DNA from 2 places in the Cellulomonas hominis genome. Region 2 is predicted to be linked to the other one. Evidence: riboswitches for the same ligand, from Rfam matches in the RefSeq annotation. Region 2 holds a riboswitch; the other holds the start of a gene.

Region 1 (7,707 bases), 740 kb from region 2:
GGGGGACCGGGGCGTCGTCGCGTGCGGCGCAGCTCAGGCCGTCGGCACCGCCAGGGACGCCCGCACCGTGCGGGTCGCGGCGAGCACGTGCTCGAGCGACGGGGTGACCTCGGCGTAGCGGCGGGTCTTCAGGCCGCAGTCCGGGTTGACCCACAGCTGCTCCGGGTCGATCGCCCGGACCGCCTCGGTGAGCAGCTCGGTGACCTCGGCCTCGCTCGGCACCCGCGGGGAGTGGATGTCGTAGACGCCCGGGCCGATGCCGCGCGGGTACCCCTCGGCGGCGATGTCGGCCAGGATCTCCATCTTCGACCGGGCGGCCTCGATGGACGTCACGTCGGCGTCCAGGCCGTCGATCGCGCCGATGACCTCGCCGAACTCCGAGTAGCACAGGTGCGTGTGGATCTGGGTGTCCGGCCGGACACCCGACGTCGCGAGGCGGAAGGACCGGACCGACCACTCCAGGTAGGCCGCGTGGTCCTCGGCCCGCAGCGGCAGCAGCTCGCGGAGCGCGGGCTCGTCCACCTGCACGATCGCCGTGCCGGCGGCCTCGAGGTCGGCGACCTCGTCGCGCAGCGCCAGCGCCACCTGGTTCGCGGTGTCGCCGAGCGGCTGGTCGTCGCGGACGAACGACCACGCGAGGATCGTCACCGGCCCGGTCAGCATGCCCTTCACCGGCTTCGGGGTGAGCGACTGCGTGTAGGTCGTCCACGGCACGGTGATCGGCGCCGGGCGCGCGACGTCGCCCCAGAGGATGGACGGGCGGGTGCACCGCGAGCCGTAGGACTGGACCCAGCCGTTCTGGGTGACCGCGAAGCCGTCCAGGTTCTCGGCGAAGTACTGCACCATGTCGTTCCGCTCGGGCTCGCCGTGCACGAGCACGTCGAGGCCGATCTGCTCCTGGAGCTCGACGACCTGGCGGATCTCCGCCTTCATCGCGTCCTCGTACTGGGCCGCGGTGAGCTCGCCCCGGCCGAACGCGGTGCGGGCCGCGCGGATCTCCGGCGTCTGCGGGAACGAGCCGATCGTGGTCGTCGGCAGCGCCGGCAGCCGCAGCCGGGAGGTCTGCGCGGCGCGCCGCTCGGCGAAGTCCCCGCGGTGGAACGCGCCCTCCGGGAGGGCGGCCAGGCGCTCGCGGACGTCGGGACGGACCACGCCGGGCGCCTCCGCGCGGGAGCGGCGCGCGTCGGCCGCGGCGAGGAGCTCCGCGTGCACGGCCTCCCGGCCCTCGGTCAGACCGGTCGCGAGGGTCACCACCTCGCCGATCTTCTGGTCGGCGAACGCGAGCCACGAGCGCAGGGTCGGGTCGAGCTCCGGCTCGTCCTCGACGTCGTGCGGCAGGTGGAACAGCGAGGTCGACGACGACACCGCGACCTGCGCGGCACCGAGGGACTCCAGGTGCTCCAGGGACCCGAGCGCGGCGTCCAGGTCGGCGCGCCAGATGTTGTGGCCGTCCACGACGCCCCCGACCAGCACCTTCGAGGCCAGCCCGGGCACGGGGGACGCCGGGGCGGAGCCGCGGACCAGGTCGATCGCCAGGCCCTCGACGTCGGAGGCCGCGAGCACCGGCAGCGCGTCCCGGAGGTCGCCGTAGGGGGCCGCGACCAGGATGGACGGGCGCTCGGCCGTGGGCAGGTCGGCGGCCAGCGCGCGGTACGCCTCGGCGGCCGCGGCCAGCAGCCGGTCGGCGGGCACGCCCGTCGAGTCGGACACCAGGGCGGGCTCGTCGAGCTGCACCCACGTCGCGCCCGCGCGGGCCAGGTCGCGGAGCAGCTCCGCGTACACCGGCAGCACGTCGGCGAGCCGGTCGATCGGGAGGAAGTCCGCCGGGGAACCCTCGGCGGCCTTCGCCAGGGCGAGGAACGTCACCGGCCCGACGAGCACCGGGCGGGTCAGCACGCCGTCGGCCAGCCCCTCGGCGAACTCGCGCACCGGGCGGTCGCTCGCGTACCGGAACGCCGTCGCCGGGCCGATCTCCGGCACCAGGTAGTGGTAGTTCGAGTCGAACCACTTGGTCATCTCGAGCGGCAGGTCGTCCCCGCGGCCGCGCGCCACGGTCGAGTAGCCGGCCAGGTCCAGCCCGCCGTCGGCGGTCGCGAGGTCGGCGAACCGCTCGGGCACCGCGCCGAGCACGGTCGCGGCGTCCAGCACGTGGTCGTAGAACGAGAAGGCGCTCGGGATTGCGGGCAGCCGGGTGTCCAGGCCGAGCTCCGCGAGCCGGGCGCGCGTGCGGCGGCGCAGCTCCGCGGCGGTCGCCTCGACCTCCTCGGCGGTCGAGCGGCCGGCCCAGAACGCCTCGACGGCCTTCTTGAGCTCGCGGCGCGGACCGATCCGGGGGTAGCCCAGGACGGTGCCGGAGGGGAACGGGTGGGTCAGGTCGGTCATCTCTCGCCTCAGCTGGTCGGAACGGGGGTCGGGGTGGTCGTGGGGGCGGACGTCACCTGGCTGTGCGTCCGCGGGGCGTCGCCGCCCAGGCCGGCGCCCTCGAGCAGGTCGAGGGCCGGGCCGTGCTGGTTGAACGTGTAGAGGTGCACGCCGGGGGCACCGCCGTCGAGGACGCCGTTCACCAGGTCGACGCCCAGCCGGGTGCCGGCGCGCAGGCGGCGGGCCGCGTCCGCGGGGTCGTCCGGGTCGAACGCGTCCAGCACGTCGAGCACCGCCTGCGGCACCGGCACGCCGGTGAGCTGCTGCACGCGGCGGAGCCGCGACGGGTCCGTCATCGGGATGATCCCGGGCACGATCGGGATGGTGACCCCGGCGTCGCGGGCCAGCGTGACGAGCTCGCAGTACGACTCGACGTCGTAGAACACCTGGGTGATCGCGAAGTCGGCGCCCGCGCGCTGCTTGGACAGCAGGGCCGCGACGTCCTGCTCGCGGGTGCTGCCCGAGCCGGCGTTGCCCCGGGGGAACGCGGCGACCGCCACGGACAGCGGCCGCGTCGCCGCGCGCACCGCCTGCGCCGGGCTCGACGCGCACCGGCGGGCCTCGACCTCGCGCAGCAGGGCGACCAGGGCGCTGGCGGTCGGCAGCCCGTCCGGGTGCGGGGCCCAGGAGCCGTCGGCGGGCGGGTCGCCGCGCAGGGCGAGGAACGCCCGGACGCCCTCGTCGAGGAACTCCTCGACGGTACGGGCCAGGTCGTCGCGGGACGTGGCGACGCAGGTCAGGTGCGCGATCGGGGTCAGCGAGGTCTCGCGGAGCAGCCGCCGGACCAGGGCCCGGGTCGTGCTGCGCGTGCTGCCGGAGGCGCCGTAGGTCACGGACACGAAGTCCGGGCGCGCGGCCGCGAGCCGCTCGACCGTGGTCCACAGCCGCGGGGCCGCCTCTGGGTTCCGCGGGGGGAACAGCTCGAAGGACACGGTGGGTCGGTCCACGGCACCGAGGCCGTCGGTGACGTGGTCGGTCGCGGGTGCGGCCCCCTCGGCGGGGACGCGTGCGCCGGTGCTGCTCATCGCTCGCTCCATCGATCCTGGCGGAAGCACCCGCACCCTCCGCGAGGAGGGGGGTTGCTGCGACGTCGACGAGCCAGGTCTCTCGGTCGCTCTGGATGGGTGTGGCCACAGTAGGGCCAGCGGGCGGGTGCGTCCAGTGCCCCTGATGCGTCATGGAACGACCCGCGGTCCCCGGGGTCGCCCCCGGCGGGGCGTCCTCGGCAGGCCGGCCGGGCGGCCTCCGGGACGGCGTCGGGGTGCTCGACGCACTCGTCCGCGGCGATCCCGGCCTAGGCGGTCGGGCGCACGCCGGCCAGCACCACCGGGCAGTCCGCCAGGTGGTCGTCCACCATCCCGCAGGCCTGCATCGCCGCGTAGGCGGTCGTCGGCCCGACGAACCGGAAGCCCAGCCGCTTCAGCTCCTTCGCGAGGGCGATCGACTCGGGCGTCCGCGCCGGGACGTCGGCGAACGTGCGGGGTCGGGGCCGCGCCCCCGGGTCCGGCGCGTGCGACCAGAACACCGCGTCCAGCGACCCGCCGCGCCCGTGCAGGTCCAGCAGCGCCTGGGCGTTCGCGATCGCGGCGGTGATCTTCGCGCGGTTGCGGATGATCCCGGCGTCGCCCATCAGCCGCTCGACGTCGTGGTCGTCGTACCCGGCGACCACCGCGGGGTCGAAGTCGGCGAACGCGGCGCGGAACCCCTCGCGCTTCCGCAGGACCGTGATCCAGGCGAGGCCGGACTGGAACGCCTCGAGCGTCATGCGCTCGTAGAGCTCCCGCTCGCCGTGGACCGGCCGGCCCCACTCCTCGTCGTGGTACCGCTCGTAGAGCGGGTCGCCGTCGCCGAAGCAGCGCCGCCCCGGCGGGTGCCCCGCGGCGGTCTCGGACGACACGGGGTGCTGGAGGGCCTCGGCGGGGGTCGGGTCGCTGCTGGTCATGCCGACACTCTGCCCGAGGGCACCCACAACCCGGCCCCCGTCATCCACAACCCGCACGTCCGTCGCGCCTGTGGAGGAGTCCCGGTCGATTCCGACATGCGGACAGGAACCGTCTGAAACGTGAGACGGGGCGTAGGGTCGACGACGCGCTGGAGCACCCACGAGCGTCACGAGCCGACCCGCGAGCCGACCCCACCCGACGTCCCCGTCGGTGGCCGGCGTGCCGCAGCACCGTCGTGAACCGGAGTGACCCGCATGCCCACCACCACCGCGCCCACCGCCGCCGCCCCCGCGCGGCCGCTGAACTCGCCGTCCCGCGTCATCGCGGCGAGCCTCGTCGGCACCACCATCGAGTTCTACGACTTCTACGTCTACGCGACCGCCGCGGTCCTCGTGTTCCCGAAGCTGTTCTTCCCGACCGGCAACGACACCACGGCGCTGCTCGCGTCCTTCGCGGTGTTCGGCGCGGCGATGGTCGCCCGGCCGATCGGCGCCGTGTTCTTCGGGCACCTCGGGGACCGCCGCGGCCGCAAGACCACGCTCGTGTACTCGCTGCTGACGATGGGGATCGCGACGTTCCTCATCGGCGTGCTGCCGACGTTCGACCACATCGGGGTCGCCGCGACGGTCGCGCTGCTGGTGCTGCGGCTCGCGCAGGGCTTCGCGCTCGGCGGCGAGTGGTCCGGCGCGGCGCTGGTCGCCACCGAGAACGCCCCCGCCGGCAAGCGCGCGTGGTACGGCACGTTCCCGCAGCTCGGCGCCCCGCTCGGCTTCATCATCGCGAACGGCCTGTTCCTCGTGATCAACGGCGTGCTCGGCGAGGGCTCGGCCGCGTTCATGTCGTGGGGCTGGCGCGTGCCGTTCCTGTTCTCGGCCGTCATGGTGATCATCGGCCTGTGGGTCCGGCTGAAGCTGGTCGAGTCCGAGGCGTTCACGGCCGCGGAGAAGAAGGGCCGGCTCACGAAGCTCCCGCTCGGCACGACCCTGCGGTTCCACTGGCGCGAGACCCTGCTGGGCACGTTCATCATGCTGGCGACCTACGTGCTGTTCTACCTGATGACGAACTTCACGCTGACCTACGGCACCCGCGCCGTGGCGCCGGAGAACGGCGACCCGGGCGGCCTGGGCATCCCGTACGTGCACTTCGTGCTCATGCAGATCATCGGCGTCGTGTTCTTCGGCCTGTTCACCCTGGCCGCCGGGCCGCTCGCGGACCGCCTGGGCCGCCGCCGGCTGCTGCTGTGGGTCACCGGGCTGATCATCGCCTTCGGGCTCACGTTCGCGCTGTTCCTGCCGATGCGCGAGGACCAGGTGTTCACCGGCGCGCTGGTGCAGGCGTTCCTGGTGCTCGGGTTCGTGCTCATGGGCGCGACGTTCGGGCCGATGGGCGCCCTGCTGCCGGAGCTGTTCCCGACGAACGTCCGGTACACCGGCTCGGCGGTCGCGTACAACGTGTCGTCGATCCTCGGGGCCGCGCTCGCGCCGATCGTCGCGCTGGCGCTGTGGGCGCTCGCTGACGGCGGGACCTGGCTGGTCGGGCTGTACCTGTCCGGCGCGGGGGTGCTGACGTTCGTGGCGCTGCTGCTCACCCGGGAGACCAAGGACGCCGACTACGCCCGGGCGTCGCACGAGGGCTGACGCCCGCCCCACCCTCCCCGCGCACCGCCCGCGTCCGCCGAGATCGGCACTCCCGACCCAGATCGGTCGTCCCAGCGACCGACCTCGGTGCGGAGGACCGATCTCGGCGTGGCTCCCGGGCCCGGCACGGGGTCAGCAGCGCTCGAACGTGGTGCAGCCGGGCGGCAGCTGCGGCTGGACCGGCAGGGTGCCGGCCGGGCCCTGCACGAGGTACGTCGAGCGGTAGCGCAGGTCGGACTCCGTGCCGGGCCCGTCGTACGCGTCGACCCGCTCCAGCAGCGTGCCCGCGTCGGGATCGACGACGAGGCGGCGGACGGTGCTCCCGTCGCCCCCGGTCAGGGTCTGCTCCAGCGCCACGCCCCGCCGGCCGGCCGCGTCCGTGACCTCGCCGACGAGCCGCACGCCGCCGACCTGCGACGCGACCTGCCACAGCGCGCCGCGCAGCGCCGGCGACGCCGGGCTCTCCACGAGCAGGGCCGTGATCTGGTCGAACAGCACGTCGTCGTCGGTCCGCGAGGACTCCGGGAGCCCGTCGAGCAGCGCGGCGCGCAGGGCCACCGGATCCGTCGGCAGCGTCGTGAGGCCGTCCCAGTCGACGGTCGTGCCGCCGACGGGGAACAGGGCCGCCCCCAGACCGATCGGGTCCGCGTCGACGGCGTCGTCCAGCAGCAGCCCCGGCTCGACGCGCGCGTTCCAGACCTCCCGCCGGTGCTCGGTGCCGTCCTGCCCCCCGCCCTCCTGCGCGCAGGTGGAGACGGTGTGCCAGTACGGCGCGTCACCGACCTCGTCGGGCTGGGCGGCGGCCGCCGCGCCGGCCGTCACGAGCACCTCCGCGGCCTCGGCCTCGGGGGTCGTGCCGTCCACGACGAGCGGGACCACGGCGAGCGCCCCGGCGGCGGCCACCCCGGCGAGCGACAGGCCGAGCCGGCGGCGCCGCGCGCGGCGGCGGTGCAGCAGCACCACGGTCTGCGCCGTGCGGGTGCGGTCGTCCAGCCGGGCGCGGGCCGCGGCGAGGACGGCGGGGTCGGGGTCGGTGGTGGCGGCGGTGCTGCTGAGCAGGGTGTCGAGGCTCATCGGTGGCTCTCCTGTCCGGTCGGTGCGAGCGTGGCGAGCGCGGCCTGGGCGCGGCTGCGCGCGCGGTGCAGGCGGCTGCGGGCCCGCGACGGGGCTGATGCCCAGGGCGTCGGCGGCCTCGGTGGGGGTGAGCCCGTCCCAGGCGACGAGCAGGACGATCTGCCGGTCCTCGACGCTCAGGGTGCCGAGGGCGGCGCGGAGCTCCCCGCGCCGGGCGACGGCGTCCACCCGGTCGTCGACGGCGTCCCAGTCGACGTCGTCCGCGAGTGCCGGCGTCCACCCGGGCCGACGGCGCAGGTGGCCGCGGACCACGTTCCCGGCGATGCCGTACAGCCACGGCAGCGCGGACCCGCTGGGGTGCGGCTGCACGCGGAGGCGGGCCTCGACCGCGGCGAGGAAGACCTCCCCGAGCAGGTCGTCGGCCGGGCCGGTCCCGACGCGGCGGCTGAGGTAGCGGTGCACCGCGACCGCGTGTCTCTCGTACAGCACGCCGAGGATCTCGGGGTGGGTCCGTGCGCGGGCCAGCAGGTCGGCGTCGCTCTGTGCGTCCTCCATGCCCCTCCTATGCCCGCGGCGGGCACAGCGTTGCAGACGCGGGTCAGGCAAGCGCCGCGAGGGCCTTCCGGATGCGC
Region 2 (7,707 bases):
CGTCGAGGCGGCCGGCAAGGGCATGCCCGTGCTCGGCATCTGCAACGGCTTCCAGGTCCTCACCGAGGCGCACCTGCTGCCGGGCTCGATGATCAAGAACGACCACCTGCACTTCGTCTGCCGGGAGCAGGTGCTGTCGGTCGAGCAGACCGAGACCGCCTGGACCCGGGAGTACCGGCAGGGCGAGCGGATCACGATCCCGCTGAAGAACCAGGACGGCCAGTACGTCGCCGACGAGCGCACGCTCGACGAGCTCGAGGGCGAGGGCCGGGTCGTGATCCGCTACGAGGACCACAACCCGAACGGCTCCCGCCGCGGCATCGCCGGCATCAGCAACGCCCGCGGGAACGTCGTCGGACTCATGCCGCACCCCGAGCACGCGGTCGAGCCGGGCTTCGGCCCCGACGGCGCGCGCGGCCCCCGCAGCGGGACCGACGGGCTGCGGTTCTTCACCTCCGTGATGCGGGCGCTCGTCTCCTGAGCGTCACCCTGCGCGAGGTCCCCTGGACCGACCCGGACGCCCGGGCGCTGCGCCGCGCGCAGCAGGCGGAGCTCAGCGCCCGGTACGGCGACGGCGGTACGCCGGAGCCGCCCGCCGAGCACGTCGTGGTCACGCTGCTGCTCGCGCTGGACGGCGTCCCCGTGGGCTGCGGCTCGCTGCGGGACCTCGGCGCCGAGCCGGAGCACGGCCCCGGCACCGGCGAGGTGAAGCGGGTGTACGTCGCGCCGTCCGCGCGCGGGCGCGGGCTGGCCCGGACGCTCGTGCACGCGCTCGAGGACCGGGCCGCCGCCCTCGGCTGGACGCGGCTGGTGCTGGAGGCCGGGCTGCAGCAGCCCGAGGCGATCGGGCTGTACCTGTCCCTGGGGTACGCGCCGGTCGAGCGGTACGGCGAGTGGGCCGACGTCGCGGACTCGCGGTGCTTCGCGAAGGCCGTGGGGTCCGGCGCGCGGGGCCCCGCGCCGCGGTCGCCCGCACCGGCCGGGACGCTGCGGGTCGCGGTCGTGCCGTACGCCGACCCCGACGCGGCCGCGCTCCGGGACGCGATGGACGCCGAGTCGCTGCTGGCCTACCCGGAGGTCGAGGCGGCCGTCGCGACCCGGGGCCGTTTCGGCGCAGTCGACGCGGCGCTCGGGTCGGCGGTGCTCGTGACCGTGCTGGCGCGGCTCGACGGCCGGCCCGTGGGATGCGCGTCGCTCGGCCGGCTGCACGGGTCCGGCGGCCCCGCAGGCCCCGCCGGCCCCGCCGGCCTCGACGCCGCGACGACCGGCGAGCTGCGCCGGGTCTTCGTCCACCCGGACGTCCGGCGGGCCGGCGTGGCCGCCGCGCTCGTCCGCGCGCTCGAGGCCGAGGCCCGGGCGCTGGGGCTGCGCGACCTCGTGCTGGAGACCGGCATCCGGCAGCCCGCGGCCCTCGCCCTGTACCGCTCGCTGGGCTACCGGCCGGTGCTTCCCTTCGGGCGCTGGCAGGGCGACGCGCTCGGGCTGTACCTCGGTCGCACCCTCGCGGTCTGACACGCGCGCCCGCGATGTGGACGCCCGCTGCCGCGGGGGCCCTGGGCCCGGCTAGGGTGCTCGCGTGTTCCTGAGCCGGGTGTGTTGTCGCTGAGCTGACGACCTCGCGCGCCCGCGGCCCGACGGCCCTCGCCGCGCACCCCCGCCTCACCCGCCGAGGACACCCCATGGCTCAGCCCGTGCTGCACCGCCCCGCGGTCGCCACCCGTCACCTGCCCGCTGCCGCGCACCGCCGGCACACGACCCCGCCGGTGGGCCTCGCGCCCGCGGACCCGGTGGCCGCCCCCGCGCCGTCGCCGGCCCCGCCCGCCGCCGCGCCCGACATCCACGTCGGCAGCCCCGACTACGGCGTCCGCACCGTCGAGTTCCGCCCCGGCTCCGAGACCGCCATCGCGCTGGCCGCCGCCCGGGCCGACGTCATCCGCCTGGAGTTCTCCGTGGCCGTCCCGACGGTCGGGGCGCTCGCCCGGGTCGTCGCGCTGGTCGAGGAGGCCGTCGCCGAGGCGGGCCGCGACCGCGCCGAGGTGCGCGTCGTGCTGGACCTCGAGGTCGTGCTCGCGGCCGACGCGCGCACCGCCCGCCGCAAGCGGTCGCACCTGGAGTACCTGGACGCCCTCGCGGGCCTGGGCTGGTCGCCCGCCGCGACGCGGGTCGTCACCACGCCGGAGCTGCTGGCCGCCGAGGTCCGGGAGCTGGCGCGCCGCGCGGGGGTCGACGCGGTGGTCCTCCTCCCGCTCGCGGGCGGCCCGTCGGCCGAGGACGAGCTCCGCACGCTGGTCGCCTGAGGTCCGCCCCCGCGCCGGACCCCCGCGAAGTGGAAGGTTCGAGCAGACACGCCGACGGCGTGTTCGTCCGAACCTTCCACTCTGCGTGACGGGCAGGGACCGGCCGGGTCAGGACGGGAGGGTCGACAGGGCCCGGTCCAGGTCGTCGCGGAGGTCCGTCACGTCCTCCAGGCCCACCGACAGGCGCACCGTGGACTCCGCGATGCCGACCGCCGCGCGCCCGGCCGGGCCGAGCTTGCGGTGCGTGGTCGTCGCCGGGTGCGTGACGAGGGACTTCGCGTCGCCGAGGTTGTTCGAGATGTCGACGACCCGCAGCGCGTCCAGCACCGCGAACGTCGCGCGCTTCGCCTGCTCGGGCGTCGACCCCTCGGGGACGCGCAGGCCGAACGTCACGACGGTCCCGCCGCCGTCCTGCTGCGCCAGTGCGAGGGCGTGCTGCGGGTGCGACGGCAGGTGGGGGTACCGGACGCCGGACACCGCGGGGTGCTCCTCGAGCCAGGTCGCCAGCGCGAGCGCGGACGCGGTCTGGTGCCGGACCCGCAGCGACAGCGTCTCGAGGCCCTTGAGCAGCACCCACGCGTTGAACGCGCTGAGCGACGGACCGGTGTTCCGGATCAGCGTCTGGACCGGTCCGTGCACGTACTCGTCCGTGCCGAGGATCGCCCCGCCCAGCACCCGTCCCTGCCCGTCGATGTGCTTCGTCGCGGAGTACACGACGACGTCCGCGCCGAGCTCCAGCGGGCGGGACAGCACGGGGGTGGCGAACACGTTGTCCACGACGACGACCGCGCCGGCGGCGTGCGCGAGGCGGCTGACCGCCGCGATGTCGACGAGGTCCTGCATCGGGTTGGACGGGGTCTCGAAGAACACGACGTCGGCGGGGGTCGACAGCGCCGCCTCCCACTGCCCGGGGACGTGCCCGTCGACGTAGTCGGTCCGCACGCCCCAGCCCGCGAGGATCTCGTCGAAGATCACGACCGACGACCCGAACAGGGCCCGGGCGGCGACGACGCGCGACCCCTGGCGGACCAGCGCGGCGAGAGCCGTGAACACCGCGGACATGCCGGACGCGGTGGCGTAGCAGGCCTCCGCGCCCTCGAGCAGCCGCAGCCGCTCCTCGAACGTCGACACCGTCGGGTTCCCGTAGCGGGAGTACAGGAACCGGTCGGCGTCGCCCGCGAACGCGGCCTCGGCGTCGGCGGCGCGCTCGTAGACGTAGCCCTGCGTGAGGAACAGCGCCTCGGAGGTCTCCTGGAACCCGGACCGGACGGTGCCGCCGCGGACCGCGAGCGTGTCGGGGCGCAGCGACTCCCGGGGGAGCCGCGCGTCGCGCCAGTCGCCGGGTCCCGGGGCCGCGGTCACGCGTCCCGCCACGGGAGACCCGCGGCGCGCCAGCCGGTGTGCCCGCGCCGGCCGTCGGGGCCGACGTCGCCCTCGAAGCCCGTGAGCACGTTGTAGGCCGGACCCAGGCCGGCGGCGGTCGCGGTGGTCGCGGCGGCCACCGACCGCACGCCCGACCGGCACAGGAACACCACCGGGCGCGGGTCGCCGGGCACGATCCCGGCCGCGGCGAGTCCGTCGAGGAACGCCGGGTTCGGGCGGCCGAAGGCGTCGGTCCACTCGACGAACGCGGTGCGCCCGGCGGCGTCGCCGGCCGCGAGGTCCGCGGTGTCCGGCACGCCGATCGTCTGCCACTCGCCCTCGGTGCGGACGTCCACCAGGACGGCGCGCGGGTCGGACGCCAGCAGGTCCCAGGCCTCGTGCGGGGTGAGGTCGCCCGCGTACGGCGCGCTCACAGCGCCCGCACCTCGGCGCGCGCCGCCGCGGGCAGCACCAGCGCCTGGGCGACGATCACCCGCTCCCCGTCGAAGGTCGCGGCGGGGCTGCCGTGCAGCTCGTACCCCTCGTCCAGCGCGGCGCTGATCCGCTCGCAGAACGTGCGGTCGTCCGGTCCGGTCAGCAGCCGGTAGCGCAGGCGGTCGTCGGTCGTCGTCATGCCTCTCCTCCATCGAACCTGGCGGAAGCACCCTCGGCCGGACCGGGCTCGTGGGAGCACCGGACCGCGGGTTGCTGCGGCGTCGACGAGCCAGATCTCTCGGCCGCTCTGGATGGTGCGGCGATGCTACGCCATCCGCGGCGGTGCCCTGACCGGGGCGGTCGCAGTGTGGACGACGGTTGACACCCGCGCGGCGCGCCCCGCATCCTCGGGCGTAGGTCATGAGCGCCAGCGCGAAGCCCCGGCTCGCTGGCCGGCAACCCTCCCTCCGCGGCGGGGTGCCCCGGGTGACGACCTGGCCGTCCACCGACCGGTGGCGCGGCAAGCGCGGGGCGACTCGGCCGTGACCGGGTCCCCCACCGAGCACCACCGGGGGTCCTCCCATGTCCGTCAGCACCCAGCCGACCTGCGCCACCGCCCTGCTCCCCGTCGTCGGCGGGGACACGCCCGTCCCGCTCGTGGACGGCCGCGCCGTGCCGTACGCCAACCTCGACTACGCGGCGTCCGCGCCGGCGCTGGAGTCGGTGGCCGCCCGCGTCGTGGAGGTGCTGCCGCTCTACGCGTCGGTGCACCGCGGCGCCGGGTACCTGTCCCAGGTGTCGACCGCGCTGTACGAGGCGTCCCGGGCGGCGGTCGCCCGGTTCGCCGGCGCCCGCGCCGACGACGTCGCTGTCGTCACCCGGAACACCACCGACGCGCTGAACCTGCTCGCCGGGTGCGTCCCCGAGGGCGGGCGGGTGCTCGTCCTCGACATCGAGCACCACGCGAACCTGCTGCCCTGGGTGCGGTCGGTGCGCGGCTCGGGCCGGGTGGCGACGATCCTGCCGGCCGCGCCGACCGTCGCCGAGACCCTGGCCGCGCTGCGCACCGAGCTCGCCCGGCAGCCGTACGCGCTGGTCACGGTGACGGGGGCGTCCAACGTCACCGGGGAGTCCCTGCCGATCACGTCCGTGGTCGCGCTCGCGCAGGAGGGCGGGGCCCGGGTCGCCGTCGACGGCGCGCAGCTGCTGCCGCACCGGGCGTTCTCGCTCGCGGAGTCCGGGGTCGACTACGTCGCGTTCTCCGGGCACAAGACGTACGCGCCGTTCGGGGCGGGCGCGCTGGTCGGCCGCCGCGACTGGCTGGACGAGGGCACGCCGTACCTCGCCGGCGGCGGCGCCGTCCGCGACGTCCGCACGGACCGCACGCTCTGGCAGCCCGCGCCCGCCCGGCACGAGGGCGGGTCGCCGAACGTGCTCGGCGCGGTGGCGCTCGCGGAGGCCTGCGACACCCTGTCGGCGCTCCCCGACGGCGCGCTCGCCGCGCACGAGGCGGCGCTGCGCGACCGGCTGCTCGACGGCCTCGCGACGATCCCGGGCGTGCGGGTGCTCCGGCTGTGGCCGGACTCCGCGGACCCGGTCGGCGTCGTGTCGTTCACGGTCGAGGACCACGACTCCGGCCTGGTCGCCGCGTACCTGTCCGCGGAGCACGGCGTCGGCGTCCGCGACGGCCGGTTCTGCGCGCACCCGCTGCTCGCGCGGGTCGGCGTCACCGGCGGGGCGATCCGCGCGTCCGTGGGCGTGGGCACCACGGCGGGGACCGTCGACCGGCTGCTGGACGGGCTCCGCGCCTACCTCGGCGAAGGGCCGCGCGCGGCGTACGAGGTCGTGGACGGGTGCTGGACCGTCGCGGGGGACACCCGGCCGCGTCCGGCGGTGGCGGGCATCGAGTCGATCGCGGCGACGGCCGCGGCGGCGTGCGGGCCGGCCGTGGAGGACTGACCGCGCGCGGCCCGCCCGAACTCGTCCTGCGGACGACGGCGGGAGGGTCATCCACGGCTGGCAGGCTGGGCGGCGTCGGGATCGTCCAGGTCGTGGGGGGCGCGTGTTCCTCGCGTGGGGTGACGAGTCGGGCTCCGTCCCGTCCCTCGACCCGGGCGCCTTCCTCCTGGCCGCAGCCGTGTGCGCCGTCGGCGACCTCGACGGGCTGCGGGAGCGCATGACCCGGATGCGCCGGCCGTCGGAGAAGAAGATCCACTGGCGGGACGACTCGCGGGTGCGGCACGACGAGGTGACGCGCGAGATCGCCGCCGCGGGAGTGGAGGCGATCGTCGTCGTCCGGGTCGGCTCTCTCGACGAGCGGCCCGAGCGTCGCCGGCGGAAGTGCTTCGAGCGGTTCGCCGCCGAGGTCGAGCGGTCGGGCTGCGGGATCCTGACGATGGAGTCGCGGGGCGCCGGGCTCGACCGGAAGGACCGCGACATGGTCGACGCGATGCGCGCGGCCCGGACCGTGGACGGGACCCTGCGGCTCGAGCACGCACCAGGACCGGCCGAACCGATGCTCTGGATCGCGGACGCGGTGTGCGGGGCGGTCGTCGCGAGCCGGACCGGGGACCCGGCATTCCTCCGGCGTATCGAGCGGGCCGTGCACCTCGTCGAGGTCCGGACATGACGCGAGCCCCGGGCCCTGTCGTCCGGCAGGATCTCCCGAGGCTCACTTCCACGACCACCGCGATGGCGTGGCTCGTCCTCGAGGTTAGCAGGCGGCAGCCTGCTGCGGCTCAGCGCACGGTCACCCCGAGGTGTGCGGCCAGGGCGTCCGCGAGCTCGAGCAGCTGGTGCCGGCTGATGGTCGCGCCCTTCAGGCCGGCCGTCCCGTCGATGCCCGCGAGGTCCGCGCCGCGCAGGTCGACCTCGCGGAGCTGCGCCCGGGTGACGTCCAGCCGCCCGACCCGGCACTCCACGAACGTGACCCGGGCGGCGCGCACCCCGGCGAGGTCCAGGTCCCCGATGGTGCAGCCGGTGAACCGCAGGTCCTGCAGGCGCGAGTCCCGCAGGTTCAGGTAGTCGATCTTGCCGCCCTCGACCGTCACCCGGTCCCAGCTGCCGCCGAACGCCTCGACCGCGCCGAACCGGCAGTCCCGCAGCACCACGTCCCGCCACGACCCGCTGCGGGCGCGGAGCATCCCGGCCCGGCAGTCCGCGAGCGTGGTGTCGACGACGTGGGCGTGGTCGAGGGTCGCGCCGTCCAGGTCGCACGCGCGCAGCAGGCACTCGATGACCCGGGCGCTCTCCGCGTCGGCGCCGGCGAGGTCGAGGGCGTCGAGCAGGAGGCGGTCGTAGTCGCCCTCGGGGTCCAGGGTGCCGGTCCAGCGGTCGAGCGCGTCCTCGCGGGGGGTGGTCATGGGGTCCACCCTCCCACCCCTCGTACCGCGCTCTGCCCCCCGCGTACCGCGCTCTGCTCACCCCGCGCACCGCGCTCTGCCCACCCCGGCCACCGCGCTCTGCCGACTGGGCGCTGCCCGGCGCACGGCAGCGCCGAGACTGCAGGATCCGCGGGTCCTGGGCGCGTTCGCGCAGGCGGATCCTGCAGTCTCGGCGTGGTGCGGGGGTGCGGGGTGCGGGGTGCGGGCGGTCAGGGGAGCGGGCGGACCTG

The links. A riboswitch is a leader RNA that binds a small molecule or an ion and turns the genes downstream of it on or off. The one in region 2 is predicted to bind S-adenosylmethionine.
Region 1: it holds a riboswitch for S-adenosylmethionine, as region 2 does, so the genes downstream of both, HNR08_RS07690 (methylenetetrahydrofolate reductase) here and HNR08_RS11070 (aminotransferase class V-fold PLP-dependent enzyme) in region 2, are expected to answer to the same signal.

The regions. Positions count from the first base shown of each region.
Region 1 covers NZ_JACHDN010000001.1:1,627,064-1,634,770, reverse strand. The annotation lists gene metE (5-methyltetrahydropteroyltriglutamate--homocysteine S-methyltransferase) at 34-2,382, opposite strand; gene HNR08_RS07690 (methylenetetrahydrofolate reductase) at 2,391-3,446, opposite strand; SAM riboswitch class I at 3,440-3,548, opposite strand; gene HNR08_RS07685 (DNA-3-methyladenine glycosylase I) at 3,716-4,363, opposite strand; gene HNR08_RS07680 (MFS transporter) at 4,619-6,001, shown strand; gene HNR08_RS07675 (CU044_5270 family protein) at 6,134-7,630, opposite strand; gene hrpA (ATP-dependent RNA helicase HrpA) at 7,674-7,707, opposite strand, start outside.
Region 2 covers NZ_JACHDN010000001.1:2,362,483-2,370,189, forward strand. The annotation lists gene purQ (phosphoribosylformylglycinamidine synthase subunit PurQ) at 1-481, shown strand, start outside; gene HNR08_RS11045 (GNAT family N-acetyltransferase) at 529-1,512, shown strand; gene HNR08_RS11050 (hypothetical protein) at 1,680-2,297, shown strand; gene HNR08_RS11055 (O-succinylhomoserine sulfhydrylase) at 2,406-3,659, opposite strand; gene HNR08_RS11060 (rhodanese-like domain-containing protein) at 3,656-4,093, opposite strand; partial or broken gene HNR08_RS11065 (DUF1737 domain-containing protein) at 4,117-4,293, opposite strand; SAM riboswitch class I at 4,300-4,412, opposite strand; SAM riboswitch class IV at 4,511-4,627, shown strand; gene HNR08_RS11070 (aminotransferase class V-fold PLP-dependent enzyme) at 4,677-6,053, shown strand; gene HNR08_RS11075 (hypothetical protein) at 6,157-6,723, shown strand; gene HNR08_RS11080 (pentapeptide repeat-containing protein) at 6,833-7,456, opposite strand; gene HNR08_RS11085 (MaoC/PaaZ C-terminal domain-containing protein) at 7,687-7,707, opposite strand, start outside.